3 regions of the Peribacillus sp. V2I11 genome follow, and region 3 is predicted to be linked to each of the others. Evidence: riboswitches for the same ligand, from Rfam matches in the RefSeq annotation. Region 3 holds a riboswitch; each other region holds the start of a gene.
What was found. A riboswitch is a leader RNA that binds a small molecule or an ion and turns the genes downstream of it on or off. The one in region 3 is predicted to bind cobalamin.
Positions count from the first base shown of each region.

Region 1: linked by a shared signal. The riboswitch ahead of QFZ73_RS11835 (ABC transporter substrate-binding protein) and the one ahead of QFZ73_RS07705 (ABC transporter substrate-binding protein) in region 3 are both predicted to bind cobalamin.
Region 2: linked by a shared signal. The riboswitch ahead of QFZ73_RS05835 (ribonucleoside-diphosphate reductase subunit alpha) and the one ahead of QFZ73_RS07705 (ABC transporter substrate-binding protein) in region 3 are both predicted to bind cobalamin.

Region 1 is NZ_JAUSYW010000001.1:2,454,191-2,457,476, forward strand. It holds tRNA gene QFZ73_RS11825 (tRNA-Arg) at 128-201, opposite strand; gene QFZ73_RS11830 (hypothetical protein) at 441-701, shown strand; cobalamin riboswitch at 882-1,056, shown strand; partial or broken gene QFZ73_RS11835 (ABC transporter substrate-binding protein) at 1,209-2,175, shown strand; gene QFZ73_RS11840 (FecCD family ABC transporter permease) at 2,138-3,193, shown strand; gene QFZ73_RS11845 (heme ABC transporter ATP-binding protein) at 3,200-3,286, shown strand, end outside.
Region 2 is NZ_JAUSYW010000001.1:1,198,957-1,202,242, forward strand. It holds gene QFZ73_RS05830 (manganese-dependent inorganic pyrophosphatase) at 1-734, opposite strand, end outside; cobalamin riboswitch at 1,028-1,208, shown strand; gene QFZ73_RS05835 (ribonucleoside-diphosphate reductase subunit alpha) at 1,349-3,286, shown strand, end outside.
Region 3 is NZ_JAUSYW010000001.1:1,581,517-1,584,802, reverse strand. It holds gene nikB (nickel ABC transporter permease) at 1-30, opposite strand, end outside; gene QFZ73_RS07705 (ABC transporter substrate-binding protein) at 38-1,594, opposite strand; cobalamin riboswitch at 1,777-1,988, opposite strand; partial or broken gene QFZ73_RS07700 (IS110 family RNA-guided transposase) at 2,224-3,286, shown strand, end outside.

The DNA of each region.
Region 1 (3,286 bases), 870 kb from region 3:
TTTGTCTAATTTAGCTTTGAGACCTGCATTTTCCTCGATCCCATAAATCACTTGTTCTTATACCAACAGAAAAAACCCCTGCTACAACACGGAGGAACCGCATTATAACAGGGTTTATAAACTTTAGCGTCCCAGATAGGAATCGAACCTACGACCTACAGCTTAGGAGGCTGTCGCTCTATCCTGCTGAGCTACTGGGACATATATAAAAGTCGACGACTTATTTATTATATTTCTTATAGGCAAACTTTTCAAGCTAATAGCTTATACTTATGAAAAAAAATCCCCATAAATATTTAGCAGGCCACTAAGGTCTCGTATTCCTCCATTATCCATTAAGTGGAATGCTTTGCTATTAACTAATTTTCCGGTACTATTATACTGAAAAAAATTAGGATAATAATAGTGAAAAAGTGTATAGAGTTTTAAGGATGGTGGGATTGCTGGGGATTTTGATTCTACCTGGATGCTCACAAGGGATTTTAGAGAGTATAGGCACAAAGACGGCTGTACAGATTGCGGAAGATGACATTGAAGTGGTCGAAGCAGCTGAAAATATGACCGGGCAGGATTTGGAAGGCCAAATCGATACGGGAGACTGGATAACGGCCGAGTCCGCGGTCGAGCTCCGGTTGGCCAGTATAACGAAGAGAGTCTCATGTCAGAAGAAGCTGGATACAAGATGGCAGAGGGGGCTTTAAGGGACCTAGGGATGCATGCATCGAGTTCGGATTTCACCCGGGTCATCAGTCGAGGGGTTTGCTTCACTGATTGAAAATGCTTCAAATCCATTGAAGGTGGACGGGTCATTTCTAACTTGTTCAGAAAAATCATATAATAATCGATTCTTACATGGTGTATAATGAAGGCAGTGAAAATTATATACATATGAACGATTTGGTGTCTTAATGACTTAAAAGGGAAGTTGGTGAAATGCCAGCGCGGTCCCGCCACTGTATATGGGAGCTGACGGCTGTGTACCACTGTATGAGATATGGGAAGGTGCCGTTGACGATGACCATGAGCCAGGAGACCTGCCAGAATTCGTACACCTGTAACCTGCGCGGATGGGAAGGTGTGTGGCAGACCCTAAGAGTCCGTAATGATATTGTTGCCATGCAAGCATCTTCCGTTTAACGGGAGGTGCTTTTTGTTTTGGGGCATCTTCCGTGGGAAGAAATTAAATGAAAAGATTGTGGGGAATGAAAATGAAGAAAATTTTTGGTCTGATACTGTTGATGTTGCTTACTGCAGGCATGATGGTCGGCTGCAGTGACGCTACTGATGAAGGAAAAGAAAAACAGCAAACGAATCATGCTCGACATGAAGCTTTCCCGATTACGATTAAAGATGCAACAGGGGAAAAAGTAACGATAGAACAAAAACCGAAGAAAATCGTTTCGTTGATACCAAGTAATACGGAAGTGGTCTTTGCACTTGGTTTGGGAGAAAAAGTCATTGGTGTTTCCGACAATGATAATTACCCGGAAGAAACGAAAGAAATTGAAAAAGTTGGCGGAATGGAAATGAACACGGAGCTGATTGTCTCCATGAAACCTGACCTTGTTATTGCGCATGCATCAAGTGCCCATAATTCAAATGAGGGTTTACAGCAGCTTAAGGATGCTGGAATAGATGTCCTCGTAGTCAATGATGCACAAAGCTTTGACCAAGTCTATGAGTCTATTGAAATGATTGGACAGGCAACGGGAGAACATGATAAGGCAAAAGAAATCGTTGCGGATATGAAAACGAAGCTCAAGGATATCCAGGAAAAAGCCAAATCCGTAAAAGGAAGAGGATAGGAAGACCGTTTTAGTGGAAGTTTCGCCATCACCGGAAATATACACACCTGGAAAAAATACTTTCATGAATGAAATGCTTACTATTATTTCAGCTGATAATGCTGCTGCTGAATTGGACGGTTGGGCAAAAATTGATGAAGAATCGATGATTGCTGCAAATCCTGATGTCATCATTACAACGTATGGTTATTATACGAAGGATTCAGTAAGTGAAGTTACGGGCCGAAAAGGATGGCAAGACGTAAATGCTGTTAAGAATGGCCAAGTCTTTGATGTCCATTCTGACTTGGTGACCCGTTCCGGTCCACGCTTAATAGAGGGAGTAGAGGAACTTGCCAAATCAGTCTATCCGAACCTATTTGACAACTAAATGGACGTTTGCTTATTTGTTTGCGTTGTTATTTTTGTTATTCGCAATGACGATAGGCATTTCCTTTGGTTCGGTGCCAGTACCGATTCCCGTACTTATACAAATAATCGGCAAGGAGATTTTCCATTTACCGATTGCTGCTGATCCGGATGTCATGCTTACGAATATCGTGATGAACATCCGCTTGCCGCGTGTGTTGCTTGCGGGTTTGGTTGGGGCATCCCTTGCGATTGCGGGTGCGGCATTTCAGGGACTGCTCCGGAACCCGCTCGCTGATCCTTACACATTAGGTATTTCATCAGGAGCATCAGTCGGCGCCGTATTGACAATATTCTTGAATATATCACTGCCATTCATCGGTTTATATACTCTTCCGGCATTGAGCATCTTATGCTCAGTGCTCACGATGCTCTGCGTACTGACTTTTGCAAAAAAAATGGATCGATCGATGAAAGTGGAAACGATCATTTTAACAGGAATCATTATCAGCTCGTTTTTAAGTGCCTTCATTTCATTGATGATTGCGCTGACGGGTGATGAATTAAGACAAATCATCGGCTGGCTGATGGGAAGCGTTTCAATGCGCGGATGGAACTATATTGCAATCATTTTGCCATTTTTTATTATTGGTTCGTTGATCTTGATCATGAATACAAGTGAATTGAATGCGATGACTTTCGGGGAAGACCGGGCAAAACACTTAGGTGTGAATGTTAAGCGGCGGAAAATGTGGATCTTGATAGCCGGTTCGACATTGACAGGGGCAGCCGTTGCCGTTTCGGGGACGATTGGCTTTGTGGGTTTGGTCATTCCTCATTTTGTCCGAAAGATTTGGGGACCTGACCATAAACATTTGCTTCCGTTGTCCTTGCTGGTAGGAAGCGGATTCTTAATATTGGCGGATTTTGTAGCACGGTCGATCATTGCCCCATCGGAACTGCCGATCGGGGTGATCACCTCACTTATCGGGGCACCTGCATTTGCTCTGATTTTATTAAAGAGACGGAGAGAAGGGTAAAAACGGATGCTTGAAGTTAAAGGGTTAACAGGTGGGTATGACAACAAAGCTGTTTTGGACTCTGTCTCTTTTGATGTACATAAAGGGGAATTA
Region 2 (3,286 bases), 380 kb from region 3:
TTCACAGCGATGACCGCTTCAATAGCCGCTTCCAATTCTGCTTGCTTAGCAAGGACCTCGTTCGGATCTACAGCATTGACCTGTGCTATCTCCACTTTAGCCATTCCCATGGGGAATTCCTTTGCATCAAGAGTGATAAGCTGGGCAATCGTTTTGTCGCTCAAGTCAGCTCCAGCTTTCAACATTTCCAAGCCGTATGTTTCAGCGTCGACTCCCGCAATGGCTGCCAGTTCCATTGCTGCTGCAACGTCTTGCTCCGTGCAGGTCGGTGATTTGAACAATAAGGAATCGGAAATGATGGCAGACAGCATAAGACCTGCGATTGCTTTAGGGACTTCAATGCCGTTTTCTTTATAAATTTTATTTAAAATGGTTGCCGTACAGCCAACTGGTTCCGCACGGTAATATAAAGGATCGCTTGTTTCAAAGTTAGCGATACGGTGATGGTCGATAACTTCCAACACACGGACTTGGTCAATATCTTCAGCACTTTGCTGGCGTTCGTTATGATCGACCAGGATTACGCCATCAGCTTCCCCTGCAACTTTTTCCACAAGACGGGGAGCTTCGAATTTGAATTGGTCCAATGCATATTGAGTTTCACCATTCACTTCACCCAGACGAACTGGTTCAGCGTTGATACCTAACTGCTTTTTCAGATCTGCATAAGCGATTGCTGAACAGATTGTGTCTGTATCCGGGTTTTTATGTCCAAAAACTAATACTTTTTCCAAGATTTAATCCCCTTTTTCATAAATATTTTTCCGCGAATCCCCTTATAGCAATAAGGGAGAGCCACCTTTACTAGACACTTTATTTTAACACAAAATCCCGTAAAACCAGCGCTTGAATTACCCATTCCCCAATAAAATCTTTCATTCCTTCACCTTCTACCCTCACTTTGTCAATAGATAAGGGCTGGTTTTTTTCAAATATATTAGTTGAATTATCATCCTATATGGCTTACTATAATATAAGCAGAAATACTAGATATTGATTACATAAACCATATTAATAACTATATATAGAATTTTTTATAATCCAAGGTGCCAGTGATGGCTGAAAAGGGAATCCGGTGTAAACCCGGAACTGTCCCCGCAACTGTAAATGTGACGAAATGAGAAACCCACTGTATAGCTCTCTATACGGGAAGGACTCAAAGTAGGATGATCATGAGTCAGGAGACCTGCCTTGAATTTTTCACGTTTCTTATTCTTCGGGGATTGAGATGATGAAACGATAGTATAACGGCTATTTTTTCATGGCCCTTTTATTCTATCGTTTGATCCGCTCAATTCATTGGGCGGTTTTTTTTTATTTTAGCGGAAGTTAACAAGGAGGATTATTAATGACTCAAACATATAACTTTACCATTAGCGAAAATGACACAGAAACGAAATCCATCCAGCTTGAGATGTTATCGAAGGAATTCGAAGGCCGTCTCGATATGGAAAAGTTCAAAAAGCGTTTTACAAAATGGCTTGATCGCAAAAGTGACTCAACCGAAGAACAGGCATCAAGAAAACTGATTCAGCTCGCTCTTGAAGGTGTGGATATCGATGCTCCAGATTGGACGTTTGTTGCTGCAGCAGAACTATTGAATACAATGTATAGGGATGCACAAGCCAATCGAGGTTATGAAGTCATGAGTTATGGCCCATTCTATGAACTGATCACGGAACTCTCCCAGCTTTCAGAAGGTCAGCGTTATCCCATTTATAAATCAGAACTGCTATCTTCATATACAAAAGCGGAAATTGAGGAATTGGGTTCGGTAATCGACCCGGAAAAAGATAAATTATTCTCTTACATAGGCCTCTACTTATTAAACGATCGCTACCTAGCCCGCCCAAAAAAGGACAAGGTGTACGAACTGCCACAAGAACGCTTCATGATCATCGCGATGGAAATCATGCGATTGGAAAAAACGGGGCACCGCCTGCAACTTATAAAAGAAGCATACTGGGCCATGTCCAACCTTTATATGACCGTTGCGACCCCTACACTCTCCAATGCAGGTAAAACACATGGACAGTTAAGCTCTTGCTTTATCGACGCAATTGAAGATTCCATTGACGGCATCTACCTATCTAACTACGATGCAGCAAAAGTATCTAAATTCGGTGGCGGTGTCGGTCTTTACGTTGGTAAGATTCGCTCTCTTGGTTCTGATATCCGAGGTTTCTCTGGAAACAGTTCCGGCACGACTCCCTGGATTCGACTTTTCAACCAGACAGCTGTAAGTGTCGATCAATTGGGTCAACGTAAAGGTGCCATCGCGATTTACTTGGATGCCTGGCATAAAGATATCATGAGCTTCCTCGATTTGAAGACACAAAACGGGGATGACAGATTAAAAGCCCATGATATTTTTACAGGTGTATGCATCCCTGATTTATTCATGGAGGCTGTACGCGACAGAAAAGAATGGTATCTTTTCGATCCGCATACCGTTAAGCAAACCCTTGGATTTTCACTTGAAGATCTTTATGACGAAAAGAAAGGTGAAGGTAGCTTCAGGAATCATTATGCACTTGCTGTCGAGGCCGCAGAAAATGGCACGCTTCCAAACTATAGCTTTGAAAAAATCAATGCGATGGACATCATGAAAAGCATCATGATTTCTCAATTGGAAGAAGGCGTACCATATATGTTCTACCGCGATGAAGTGAATCGGAAGAATCCCAATAAACATAAAGGTATGATTTATTGTTCTAACCTTTGCACGGAAATTGCCCAAAACCTAAGCCCTTCGACGATCACGGATGAATATGAAACAGAAGATGGAGATGTTGTTGTGGTTCGTAAAAGCGGCGATTTCGTTGTCTGCAACCTTTCATCCATTAACTTGCCCCGAGCGGTGGGCAGCGATGTTTTGGAAAGATTGATTCCCATTCAGATCCGTATGCTGGATAATGTCATTGATGTGAATAATCTTCCTGTCAAACAAGCATCCATCTCGAACAAACGCTACCGGGCAATTGGTTTAGGGACGTTTGGATGGCATCATTTACTTGCCACACAGAATATTTATTGGGAATCCGATGAGGCTGTTCACTATGCAGATGCTTTATACGAAAAGATCGCTTACTTAACAATCAAGGCATCCAACGAATTAGCCAAGGAAAAAGGATCATACCCATATTTTGAAGGATCTGATTGGCATACAGGGGACTATTTCGAACTGCGTGACTATACAGATCAAAAGTGGATGGATTTAAAAGCAGACGTGCAGGAACATGGGACCCGTAATGGATATTTAATGGCCATTGCCCCCAATTCATCG
Region 3 (3,286 bases):
AAAGATACATTGTAAGAAAAAGCGAATCATCCACTTCTCACCCATTTATATCTATTTGTGAATGAATATAGTAATACTCAATCGGGCTAGGCGAAAATCCTTTGACTCCATTCCTAACACCAAATACTGTTTTCGGATTAACAATGAAGGACTGCGGGATATCCTTTATAATGATCTCTTGTATATGTATAGCCAATTGGTTACGTGTTTTTGAATCAGTTGTTTTATTTAATTGATCAATTAAACTATCAAGAGAAGATGAAGCGTAATGACTAACATTAGATTCACTAGTGGATTTGTAGAATATATTCAAAAAGTATTGAGGTTCACCAGTATGTGCCGTTAGCATACTGTACATAGATAAATCCCAACTATCATTAGCTAACGCATCATCGATATTTTCAACCTGCTGAATATTTACTTTTATTCCTATTTTTAATAATTCATTTTGGATAGTTTCTGCCATTACTGATAATTCCGGTCGTTGCGGAAAGGTTAACATCTTAACTTCGAATGGTTTTCCCTGTCTCTCTAATATTCCATCTTTATTTTTCTTCCAATCTTCTTGTTTTATCAATTGATCAATAGTTTGATTTTCCTTCATTTCCTCCACTTTGGCGAATGGCAAAATAGCTGGGAATGGACCATTTGCTTCCTCTCCTTGCTCATTCATTACTGAACTGACAATATCACCACGCGGAATAGACATATTAATAACTTTTCTGTTCGCCAATTCTTTAAGTAGGGGTGATTTCATATTAAACATAAGCATGTGAGTTCGAAGAGATGGAGCAGTTAACACATCAATTTCTTTATCTTGTTCCAATAATGGAATACTATCGATTGAAATATCTGTTGCGGCGTCAACATCCCCGGATTGTAATGCCATTAACCTCGTATTTCCATCTGGTATAAATTTGATTGTTATTTCCGATAATAATGCTTGTTTTCCCCAATAATCTTTATATCTCTGTACAACAAGGGACTCACCTTTATTAAACTTTTTAAATGTAAACGGTCCAGTAAGTGCAGGGTAGTTATCCTTACCTTCAATAGAAGTCACATCAACAATGATGGTAGATGGATCAGCCAAATGTGAAATTAATGCTGCATTCGGTTGCTTGGTTACAATTTTCAATTCATTTTGTGTAAGTACTTCAATTGATTCTACTTGTAATAAATCCTTGGTTCTTTGATTCTTCTGCAGAGACCTTAGTAACGATTCTTTAACACTAGCAGCATCCATTTTTTTGCCGTTATGGAAGCGTACATTACTCTCCAATTCAAATATCCATGTCAATTCATTTTCTTGCTTCCATCCTTTAGCCAGCCAAGGGGTTGGTTCCAATTCTTCATTTAATTTAACTAATGTTTCTGCTGTACCAGAACGCATTACCTCCCAGTTATCATTGCCATGTGGGTCTAGATTTGATGGACTCCATGGAAAGGCAAGAGTTGCTTTTTTATCCACATCTTCATTTATAGATCCAGCGTTATGGTTTTTCACTTCTGCACAGCCAGCTAAGAGAATAACAATCCAAAAGAGAACACCCCCAAAAATTGAAAAGGATTTGTACTGTCTTTTATTCATCATTTTTATATCCTCCAATACTTTTTATTAAAATGAAAAAAAGCACTTCTGACTAAATTAGAGGTCAGAAATGCTTTTTATGATAAATGTAGGAATCGCCTAAACAGTAATATCAACAATAAGATATTGGTTCAGACATTTGGTTATCTGCATACTAACCACCTCCCTAAAATCCCGTAGGTCTAACAGCGATGTTTAAATAGGCAGGTCTCCTGACTAAGGGTATGCCTTTCAGTCCTCCCCGGGTTTCTCCCAGTGGTTTTTTCTGAAAGGAATCAGTATACCATACTGATACCCAACACAGTGGCGGGTCCGTGTCGGCATAACCGAACTTCCCTTTTAAGCCGATAAAAGCTATGTAAAGCTTCTATCATGCACCTATTTCCAATAATATTAAATTTTAAAAACAAATAATTTTGTTAATTCCTTAAATAACATACTAGCATTTTGGATTTGAGTCAATGTTTGGACACAAATAGTTAAATCCTACTGGCGACCTTCTTATGGCTCTAACACACCAGTTAGCATTCCTGTAGGTCGTTAAATATCAGGTTTGAAAAAAATAGAGCCCCTCAGTAAGATACGAGTATAGAGACCAATCTAACTCAAAGTCTTAAGGAGGAAGCCCTACTATGAATTTTAAAATGCAAAACAAACAAAATCAACTAATTGAGAGAATTACGGATCAACATCTAGTTGTTGGTGTGGATATTGCCCAACACGTACACGTGGCCCGTGCTGTAAACTTTCGGGGCATTGTGGTCGGGAAACCCTTGTCTTTTGAAAATAACGAAGAGGGTTTTACTCGATTACTAAACTGGATCCAGGAACTAAAACACATGAAAAACCTAGACACAACGATAGTCGGAATGGAACCTACCGGACATTATTGGATAAACCTTTCGAAGTGGCTAGTCAAACAAAACATGGATGTCGTCACCGTCAATCCTCACCATGTCAAAAGAAACAAAGAAAATCGTGATAATACGCAATCCAAAAGTGATAAAAAAGATGCCCTTGTCATCGCTGACATGGTGAAGAATGGCTACTATGCCTTCGTTCGTTCCACTTCAGAATCATTTGAAAAACTTCGTGTCCTTATGGCTAACCGAGATGTGATCGTTAAGCGTCTTGTTAGCTCCATCAACCAAATTAATCGCTGGGTGGATGTTGTCTTTCCCGAGCTCCGACAAGTGTTTAAAGACGTATCATGTAAAGGGGCAATCGCAACCCTACGCCTCTTTCCTACCCCAGCTGAATTATGTTCCTTACAGCCTCAAGTATCGTAACCGGTTGGAAGTCATGTATGAAACGACATTCCGGGCATAAAAAAGCCCGTTCCCTGCTTGTATTGGCCAAGCGTTCAATTGGTACGAAACAAGCCCTTGATGCGTATAAACTTCACTTGGGACAGTTATTAGAGGAATATGATCTCGCTTCATCCCAACTCGAAAGAGTAACGCAAGAAGTTACAAATGTCTTGGAACAGATTCCATTCGTTAAGCAAATACTTGACATTAAAGGAATCAGCGAGATTTCACTGGCAGGCATCTTAGGAGAAGCTGGAGATCTGAGTGGGTTCGCTCACGGGAATTCACTCCTTCGTCATGCAGGATTGCATCTGGCTGAGGCAAGCTCTGGGAAGTGGAAAGGCCAAATTGTTCTTTCCAAACGTGGAAGATCACGCCTGCGGCG